DNA from 4 places in the Serratia sp. A07 genome. Region 3 is predicted to be linked to each of the others. Evidence: predicted binding sites of a transcription regulator. Region 3 holds the regulator's gene; each other region holds the start of a gene.
The links. The regulator Fur, encoded in region 3, represses iron uptake genes when iron is present. The targets are predictions, from matches to a motif close to ATAATAATGAGAACNACTATCAA.
Positions count from the first base shown of each region.

Region 1 (2,203 bases), on a different contig from region 3:
ATGATCCTGGAAGGATCGGTCACCAACGTCACCAACTTCGGTGCCTTCGTGGATATCGGCGTGCATCAGGACGGCCTGGTGCACATCTCCTCGCTGGCGGACAAGTTCGTTGAAGATCCGCACACCGTGGTGAAGGCCGGCGACATCGTCAAAGTGAAGGTGATGGAAGTCGATCTGCAGCGTAAACGCATCGCGCTGAGCATGCGCCTGGATGAACAGCCGGGCGAAGGTTCACCGCGCCGCGGCGGCAACGCGCCAGCGCAGGCACGCGACAACGCCAGCCGTTCGGCGGGCGGCAACAAGGCCAAACCGCGCAACGCGGCGCCGGCCGGCAACAGCGCCATGGGCGACGCGCTGGCGGCGGCGTTCGGTAAGAAACGCTAAGTCGGAACCGACAGGGCGGAGCCTGCTCCGCCCTTTCTGATGAATAAAACCTGCGGCATTTTTTGACCCGTCTCAATAAACCGTCATCTTTTTACGCCCCGTTCCTGCGTGACCGTCCTCCCATTATTCAGGCAATAAAAATCCTCTCCGCAGCCATTTATTAACAACTTCGTTAACACGCCTGTTTCATCTCGCGAATTGTGAACGAAACACAAATGGTTACCGCTCGCATTACGCCGGAATAATGTTATTGAATTGCCTTTCGGCGGAAATAAATAAAGGGAAAAAACCCTCGAAGTTTGCAAACGAGAAAACTCGGCTACAAATACGTAACTGATTTAACTCGTCATTCTCATTTGTTCCCGCTCGCCAGCGGTGGTAAAACGTCATTAATCCAGGCAACGCCATCAAAAACTGTCGTCGCCATAATAATTGGTTACAATACCCTTACTTTTTGTATTGAACGCGATAATGATAATTACTATTATTTGCGCTCACTTTATTGCATGACCTTATGGATGAATACCGCCGACGGCGTGGCATTTTCGCCGGCAACGTCCAATTATCATCAGCCCGATGTTCATCGGCACCCGGAAGGTTAATCACATGCAGCTTCAACCTAAACGCACGTATAAGATTGTCGGCTTTTCCGGTGAAATTGCGCCGGCCTACCGCCAGAAATTGTTATCGCTCGGCATGCTGCCCGGCTCTTCGTTCGACGTGGTGCGCGTCGCGCCGCTGGGCGATCCGATAGAAATTAAAACTCGCCGCGTCAGCCTGGTGCTGCGCAGGAAGGATCTGGCGCTGCTGCAGCTCGACGGCCAGTCCTGAGCCGGCACGCCCTCCGTTTGCCGACGCGCCCTTGCGCCGGCGCTGTTCTCCTTGAAGACGACACGCTGAACTATGAAAAAACTCACCATCGGCTTAATCGGTAACCCGAACTCCGGCAAAACCACGCTGTTCAACCAGCTGACCGGCGCACGCCAACGGGTCGGCAACTGGGCGGGCGTGACGGTCGAACGCAAAGAAGGCCATTTCACGACCCCGCAGTCCGACGTGCGGCTGGTCGATTTGCCGGGCACCTATTCCCTGACCACCATTTCAGAGCAAACCTCGCTCGATGAGCAGATCGCCTGCCACTACATTTTGAGCGGCGACGCCGATCTGCTGATCAACGTGGTCGACGCCTCCAACCTGGAGCGCAACCTCTATCTGACGCTGCAGCTGCTGGAGCTGGGCATTCCCTGCATCGTGGCGCTGAACATGCTCGACATCGCCACAAGCCAGCATATCGATATCGACGTCGCCGCGCTGTCGGCGCGCCTCGGCTGCCCGGTGGTGCCGATGGTCTCCACCCGCGCCGACGGCATCGGCGTGCTGAAACAGATGATCGACAATCACCATATCAACGAACAGCAGGCGCTGGTGAACTATCCGCCGCTGTTGCTGAAAGAGGTCGCCACGCTGAGCGACGCCATGCCGCAAACGCTGCCGGCAGTACAGCGCCGCTGGCTGGCGCTGCAGATGCTGGAAGGCGACATCTACAGCCACCGGCTGGCCGGCCCCGCCGTCGCACTGCTGCCTGCAGCCACCCAGGCGTTGCAACAGCAGCAGCAAGAAGACCCGGCGCTGGTGATCGCCGACGCGCGCTACCAGTCTATCGCCGCCCTGTGCGACGCGGTCAGCAACTCGCAGCAGGCGATGCCCAACCGCCTGACCGAGATGCTGGATAAAGTGATCCTCAACCGCTGGCTGGGCGTGCCGATCTTCCTGCTGGTGATGTACCTGATGTTCCTGCTGGCGATCAACATCGGTGGCG
Region 1 is NZ_JBZXDO010000007.1:73,063-75,265, forward strand. It holds gene AC4PR2_RS09945 (Tex family protein) at 1-384, shown strand, start outside; gene feoA (ferrous iron transporter A) at 991-1,215, shown strand; gene feoB (Fe(2+) transporter permease subunit FeoB) at 1,288-2,203, shown strand, end outside.
Region 1: feoA (ferrous iron transporter A) is a predicted target of Fur. The motif match lies at 850-872, and genes of this name have one in related genera.

Region 2 (2,203 bases), on a different contig from region 3:
TGTAGCTGACATAGCTGCCTTCGTCGGCGATCAGGATGGTGCGCTCGAACTGGCCGGTTTTGGCGGCGTTGATACGGAAATAGGTCGACAGCTCCATCGGGCAGCGCACGCCTTTCGGCACATAGACGAAGGTGCCGTCGGAGGCCACCGCGGCGTTCAGCGCAGCGAAGAAGTTATCGTTGGAGGGCACCACGCGGCCCAGGTACTGACGCACCAGATCCGGGTATTCCTGGATCGCTTCGCCGAACGAGCAGAAGATCACCCCGCTCTCCGCCAGTTTTTCACGGTAAGTGGTAGCGACCGAGACCGAGTCGAAGATGGCGTCCACCGCCACCTCGCTGCCCTCGCGCACCGGCACGCCGAGCTGATTGAACGCCAGCTCCACTTCGCTGGTCAGGTAATCTTTTTCCGTCGCCGCGCCCGGTTGCTGCTCGGCGCCGGGTTGCGAACCGCAGGCATCGTCGCAGCTGCCGCAGGACGGCGCCGAATAGTAACTGTAGTCCTGGTAGTTCAGGCGATCGTAATTGGCCTTCAGCCAGTGCGGCTCTTCCATCTGCAGCCAGGCGCGGTAGGCCTCAAGGCGGAATTCCAGCATCCACTCGGGTTCGTTGCGCTTGGCCGAGATGGCGCGCACCACCTCTTCGTTGATGCCTTTGGCCAACTCATCGGTTGCCAGCTGGGTGAAGAAACCTTCTTTGTAGCGACCTTCGCTGACCCAAGCCTGCACTTCATTAGGCATTTCTACATTGCTTCGTGTCATGTTGATTGCATCGCTCAAACGCCAAAGCTCTCGCCGCACCCGCAGGCATGCTGAGCTTTAGGGTTGTTGAATTTGAATATCTGATTCAGCCCTTCGCGGACATAATCTACCGTGGTGCCGTCGATGAACGGCATAGCCTTCAGCGGCACATAGAGTTTGGCGCCGTCGCGCTCAAACAGCAGATCGTCATCGGCGGGTTCGCGGGTCAGATCCAGCACATAGGCAAAGCCGGCGCAGCCGGATTGTTTCACCCCTAGCTGCAGCCCTTTCACCTGCGGATCCTGCTGCATCAGTTTCGTTATTTGTCGTACGGCGCTGTCGCTGAGCGAAATGCCTTGCCAGACATTTTCATCCAGAGAAAAAGTGCCGACATTTTCCGTTTGCATAGGGTCTACCTCACACTCGTGTTTGGCCACAGCCAATCTGGGTTGCTTATATGTTAGTGATAACGATTATCACTTCAACCGTTTGTTTTGCGGGGGTATCCGCCGCGAGCGCGGTTTTTCGCTGCGGCGCGCGGCAAGCCAACGGGACACCCGTGGCGGCTTGCGGCGTCAGGCGGCAAGGTGTGCATGCTATCCCTATGAATTCGTTATCTATCCTGCATCACCGTACCGCACTCCCCGGTGGCCCGTCAGCGTTACAGCGCTGCGGTGCGTTGCCGATCTAAACATTCATAGAAAATACCTATTTCTGCATTCTGTCTGTCGTAAATGTGCGTTTATCGGCATTTCGTGGCGCGGCGCAAGCGCGCGGCCCTCAGGTTAAAGTTTAGTCGCTCAGGATTAAGTTGGGTCGGCGGCGGTCTTTTACCCTCCTGAGCAATAAAAAAACGCCGCGCCGGGATTGATCGGCAACGCGGCAGTTTATATGATAATGATTATCATTCAATTTGAATTTGAGCGCGAAGCCAATGACTCTTTCGATCAACGCATGGTTGCTGGGCAAGATTGATGAATACAAATTCAGCGTGCGCGACGCCACGGTGGACTTTTATATGGCCGAAGCGGCGCTGCGGCGCCCGGAATGCAATATCGACCATCTGAAGCGGTACAACAGCGTCAGCCTCACCATGGCCAATCTGTGCCTGGAGAACGGCGACGACGACAGCTACCTGCACGCGCTCAGCAAACTGCACAACCGGCTGATCGTCGAGATCAACAACCCACAGCGCTGCCAGCTGTTTCGGGTGCAAAGCTACCACTTCGCCCGCCACACGCTGACGCTGATCTGCCAAAAATATGCAATGGAAGGCACCTGGGAGAAGGCGAACGCGTTTCAAAAGGACTTCGTCAAACGCGTGCCGTTTCAGCTGTAAGGCGAAAGGCTCCGCAGGCCGAACGCCTGCGGAAACCGGCGGGAATCAGTCGATGACCGCCGTGGTCAGACGCGAGGTGCAGCACAGCCGATCGCGCGCGTCGAAGATCTCGATTTGCCACACCT
Region 2 is NZ_JBZXDO010000006.1:161,457-163,659, forward strand. It holds gene sufB (Fe-S cluster assembly protein SufB) at 1-760, opposite strand, end outside; gene sufA (Fe-S cluster assembly scaffold SufA) at 775-1,146, opposite strand; gene AC4PR2_RS09145 (hypothetical protein) at 1,674-2,078, shown strand; gene menI (1,4-dihydroxy-2-naphthoyl-CoA hydrolase) at 2,124-2,203, opposite strand, start outside.
Region 2: sufA (Fe-S cluster assembly scaffold SufA) is a predicted target of Fur. The motif match lies at 1,197-1,219, and genes of this name have one in related genera.

Region 3 (2,203 bases):
TGCAATTACTTGAATTTAAAGGTTATACGCGATATGGCTACTGTAGGCATTTTCTTTGGCAGCGACACTGGCAATACCGAAAACATTGCCAAAATGATCCAGAAAATTCTCCAGAAACAGTTTGGCGACGACGTCTCTGAAGTGCATGACATCGCTAAAAGCAGCAAAGAAGACCTGGAAGGGTTCGATATCCTGCTGCTGGGTATCCCGACCTGGTACTACGGTGAAGCGCAGTGTGACTGGGATGATTTCTTCCCAACGCTGGAAGAAGTCGACTTCAACGGCAAACTGGTGGCGCTGTTCGGCTGCGGCGACCAGGAAGACTACGCGGAATACTTCTGTGACGCGATGGGTACCATCCGCGACATCATCGAACCGCGTGGCGCGGCCATCGTGGGCCACTGGCCGACCAAAGGCTACCACTTCGAGGCCTCCAAAGGCCTGGCGGACGACGATCACTTCATCGGTCTGGCGATCGACGAAGACCGCCAGCCTGAACTGACCAACGAGCGCGTGGACGCCTGGGTCAAACAAATCGTCGAAGAGCTGAGCCTGGCCGATATCGTCGGCTAAGCCCCGGCACTGGCGAAAGGTTGAACAAAGGCCCTGTAAAGTGCATAGTGTGCCCACAGGGCCGTCATCGGCAGCAGGGATTGCTGCGATAGAAGCTACAGATTTGTAACTTCCCACCCCGTCACGGTAGACTGAGATATCGGTTTATCCCATCCATCAAGGCGTTGCATGCAAAACATGCAATAGTGCAATTATATCTTTGTTAACAACCGGCGGTTTCCATTTAGTACAACCGGTTCTATAATGAGACGCATTAACTCTTTGTGCCGACCGATGCCACAGGCGAGTACGCCTCAACTTGATTAGCATAGTAACAGGACTGAATTCGCATGACCGACAACAACATCGCATTGAAGAAGGCCGGCTTAAAAGTCACGCTTCCGCGACTCAAAATCCTGGAAGTACTGCAAAATCCGGAATGCCATCACGTCAGTGCGGAAGATTTGTACAAAAAACTGATTGATATGGGCGAAGAGATCGGGCTGGCAACGGTTTATCGCGTACTGAACCAGTTTGACGATGCGGGCATTGTGACACGTCACAATTTCGAAGGCGGCAAGTCCGTGTTCGAGCTGACCCAACAGCATCACCACGATCACCTGATTTGCCTGGACTGCGGCAAAGTGATCGAATTCAGCGACGAATCCATCGAAGTGCGGCAGCGTGACATCGCCAAGCAGCACGGCATCAAGCTCACCAACCACAGCCTGTACCTGTACGGCCACTGTGAAACCGGTGACTGTCGCGAAGACGAAACGCTGCACGACAAGAAATAAGCCTGACCGGCTATGAAAAACCGCCTCACACCGAGGCGGTTTTTTTATGCCTGCCGTGCAAAGGGCAAAAAAATCCCCGGACAAGCCGGGGGAAAATCATGTCATGAAATATCACAATTGCAGCGGCACTGCTACTCCACGTACTACTCTCACTACAACGTCCGCCCTACGCCGACACGCGCGGGCGAACGCATTCCCCCTTCGTTATACGGCCGCCGCCAGGGCAGCAGGCCGTTGCACCGGGCTTAGACCTTCTCGGCGCGGCTGTAGCGCTTGCCGTCCGGGCTAACCGAACGCACCTGCACCTCACCGGACACCGCAGGCTTGGCCTTGGCGTCATAGCGCTGCCACTGCTTGCCGCCGTCGGTGGAGTACTCGATGCCCAATCCCGGCAGCGCGATATTCGCCTCCAGCTTGCCGCCCGCTACGCGTGCGCCCGGCACCGGCAGACGGTAAGCGACGCCACCTTTGTCCAGCTTGGCCAGTTCACGCTGCCCCAGGATATTGGCGAAGCGCAGCCAGTCTTTCTCCAGCGTCTTGGTATCGACAAAGTGGGTTTCCCCGCCTTTGTATTCGCGGCCGGCGCGGTAGTCCTGCTCCCAACCGGCGCGGTGCCAGGCGCGTTCAGCCACCGACAGCGCGCGTGGGAAAATCATGTATTCCATCTGCGGATCGGTGCGCTGGGTTTCGCTCCACAGCTGAGCGGACAGCCCGTAGGCGCCCGGCCACGGCTTATCGCTCTTGGCGTTGAAGTGGTTGCCGTCGCGGTCGACTGAAGTTTCCGCGTTCTGCGGCATGTTATCCGGCGCGAAGCTGAACACCTTGCGCTCGTCGCTGAAGCGGGTGCCCCAGTA
Region 3 is NZ_JBZXDO010000003.1:333,435-335,637, reverse strand. It holds gene fldA (flavodoxin FldA) at 34-573, shown strand; gene fur (ferric iron uptake transcriptional regulator) at 903-1,349, shown strand; gene AC4PR2_RS05315 (beta-N-acetylhexosaminidase) at 1,595-2,203, opposite strand, start outside.

Region 4 (2,203 bases), on a different contig from region 3:
ATCAGCACCGGCGCGCCGATGAAGGCCGCCACGATGGAAACCCGCAGCTCACCGGCCGCCAGCAAACGGCCGACCACGTCGGCGCACAGCAGTAAAATCGGCGCCAGCAGCATGGAGTAGGGCAGGATCCAGCGCTGGTCGGGGCCGACCCACCAGCGGGCGATATGCGGCACCATCAGGCCGATGAAACTGATTGGGCCGACGGTGGCGGTCGCCGCACCGCACAGCAGCGTGATGGCGATCACCGCGACGACCTGAGTCAGCACCACGCGCGCGCCGAGCGCGATAGCCAGGTCTTCCCCCATGCCGATGGTATTCAGCGGCCGGGCGATGAGCAGCGTCAGCAGGCAGCCGAGCAAAATGGCGGGGGCGGTAACCGGCAGCGTGGACAGCGTGCGGATATCCAGCGTGCCGGCCTGCCAGAAGCGCAGTTGGTCGAAGGTTTGCGGATCGATCAGCGACAGCCCGGTGGTGATGCCGAGCAACACCGCGCCGATCGCCACGCCGGCCAGCGTCAGCCGCACCGGGTTGATGCGCCCGCCCGCCAGCGTGCCGATCAGGTAGACCAGCAGAGTGGTGAGGGCGGCGCCGACGAAGGCGTAGGCCATATAGCTTTCGGTGGTGGCCGCGCCGAAAAACATGATGCCGATGACCACGGCGAAGCTGGCGCCGGCGTTGATGCCGAGCACGCCGGGATCGGCCAGCGGGTTGCGCGTCAACGCCTGAATCAGCGCGCCGGCGGCGCCGAGCGCCATGCCGGCCAAGATGCCCGCCAGCGTGCGCGGTACCCGGGCGTTGAGAATGATGGTGCTGTCGGAACCGCTCGCGGCGCCCTGCAGGCTGAGCCAGACGGTATGGAAGGGGATGGCTTTGGAACCCAGCATCAGGCTGGCAATGATGCACAGCAGCAACAGCGCCAAGCCGATACCGAACCCGGCGATGCGTTTGAAGCCACTGGCGTAAGCTGCGTGCGGTGCGGACGAAAGCGTCCGCTCAGTCGGAGTGGGTACGTTCACACCGGTAACTCCTGTATGATTTTTATTCTCATTGTTATTTGCGTTCATGCGGGCGCTAATAGTAGCACGAGTTTACGCCCGCATGCACCCGCCGGTTGGTGGCGCAGGTGCGTTGACGATGTTAATAACTATTGATATTTCAATTGATTGAATGTGAACGTTTGCCCTGTTTATGGCAAACGTCGGCAGGAGGCTGACCCACCGACGGCGTGGTTCAGGGCTTTTTGAACAGCCGTTCGATTTGGTTCAGCATGTTGGTGGCGCTGTAGTAATCGAGACGGAAAGTGTCGTTGCCGACGGCGTAGACGTGCCGCTGTTCCACCGGCTCCAGATGTTTGAGGAACGGGTTGGTCAGCACCTCTTGCACTTTACGCTCGTTGGTGGCGAACAGGATCAGCGTCTTGCCGTTCAGGCCCTCGGCCATTTTTTCGCCGGAGATCTGGATGATGTCATGGCGTTTACCCATGCTGGCATTGCCTTTGGCGCTTTCCGGCGGGGTGGCCAGTTGGAAGCCGAGCTGGGTCAGCAGTTTGCCCTGGGCTGACCCCGGCGTCCACAGCATGGCCTCGCGGCCGTTGTCGGCATACACCAGCGGGGTGGTCGGCTGCGGCGGCAGCGCGATCGCCTGCTTCACTTGCTCCACGCGCTGTTCGAAACGATCTTCCGCCAGTTTGGCGCCGGCTTCGTGACCGGTGATCTCACCGAGCTCGCTGGCCAGCTGTTGCCAGCTTTTGTCGCCATAATCGAGTACTAACGTCGGCGCAATGGCGGACAGCTGATCGTACAGCTTCAGCGCGGAATCCCCGCCGGTTGCGGCGACGACGATCAAATCCGGCGCGGCGGCGGCGACGGCTTCGGCATTGGGCTCCACCTGATACAGCCGTTCGACGTGGCGCTGTTTGGCCACTTCGCTCCATTGGGTAAAGAAGCCTTGTTTATCGGCCACCAGGGGATTTGGGCTGGTGGCGGCGCTGGCGACCACCGGGGCGTCGATCGCCAGCAGCGTGCCGGTGATGGTGACGCTGGTGGACACGATGCGCAGCGGCGGTTTTTCCAGCGTGAACTTCCCTTTGGCGCTGTCGATGGTGCGCGGCCAACTGCTGTCGGCAGCGGGGGCGGACGGTTTCTGCCCGTCGCTCTTGTCGTCCGGGCCGCAGCCGCTGAGCAGCAGGCTGGAAGTGGCGATA
Region 4 is NZ_JBZXDO010000043.1:516-2,718, reverse strand. It holds gene fepD (Fe(3+)-siderophore ABC transporter permease) at 1-1,016, opposite strand, end outside; gene fepB (Fe2+-enterobactin ABC transporter substrate-binding protein) at 1,231-2,203, opposite strand, start outside.
Region 4: fepD (Fe(3+)-siderophore ABC transporter permease) is a predicted target of Fur. The motif match lies at 1,032-1,054, and genes of this name have one in related genera.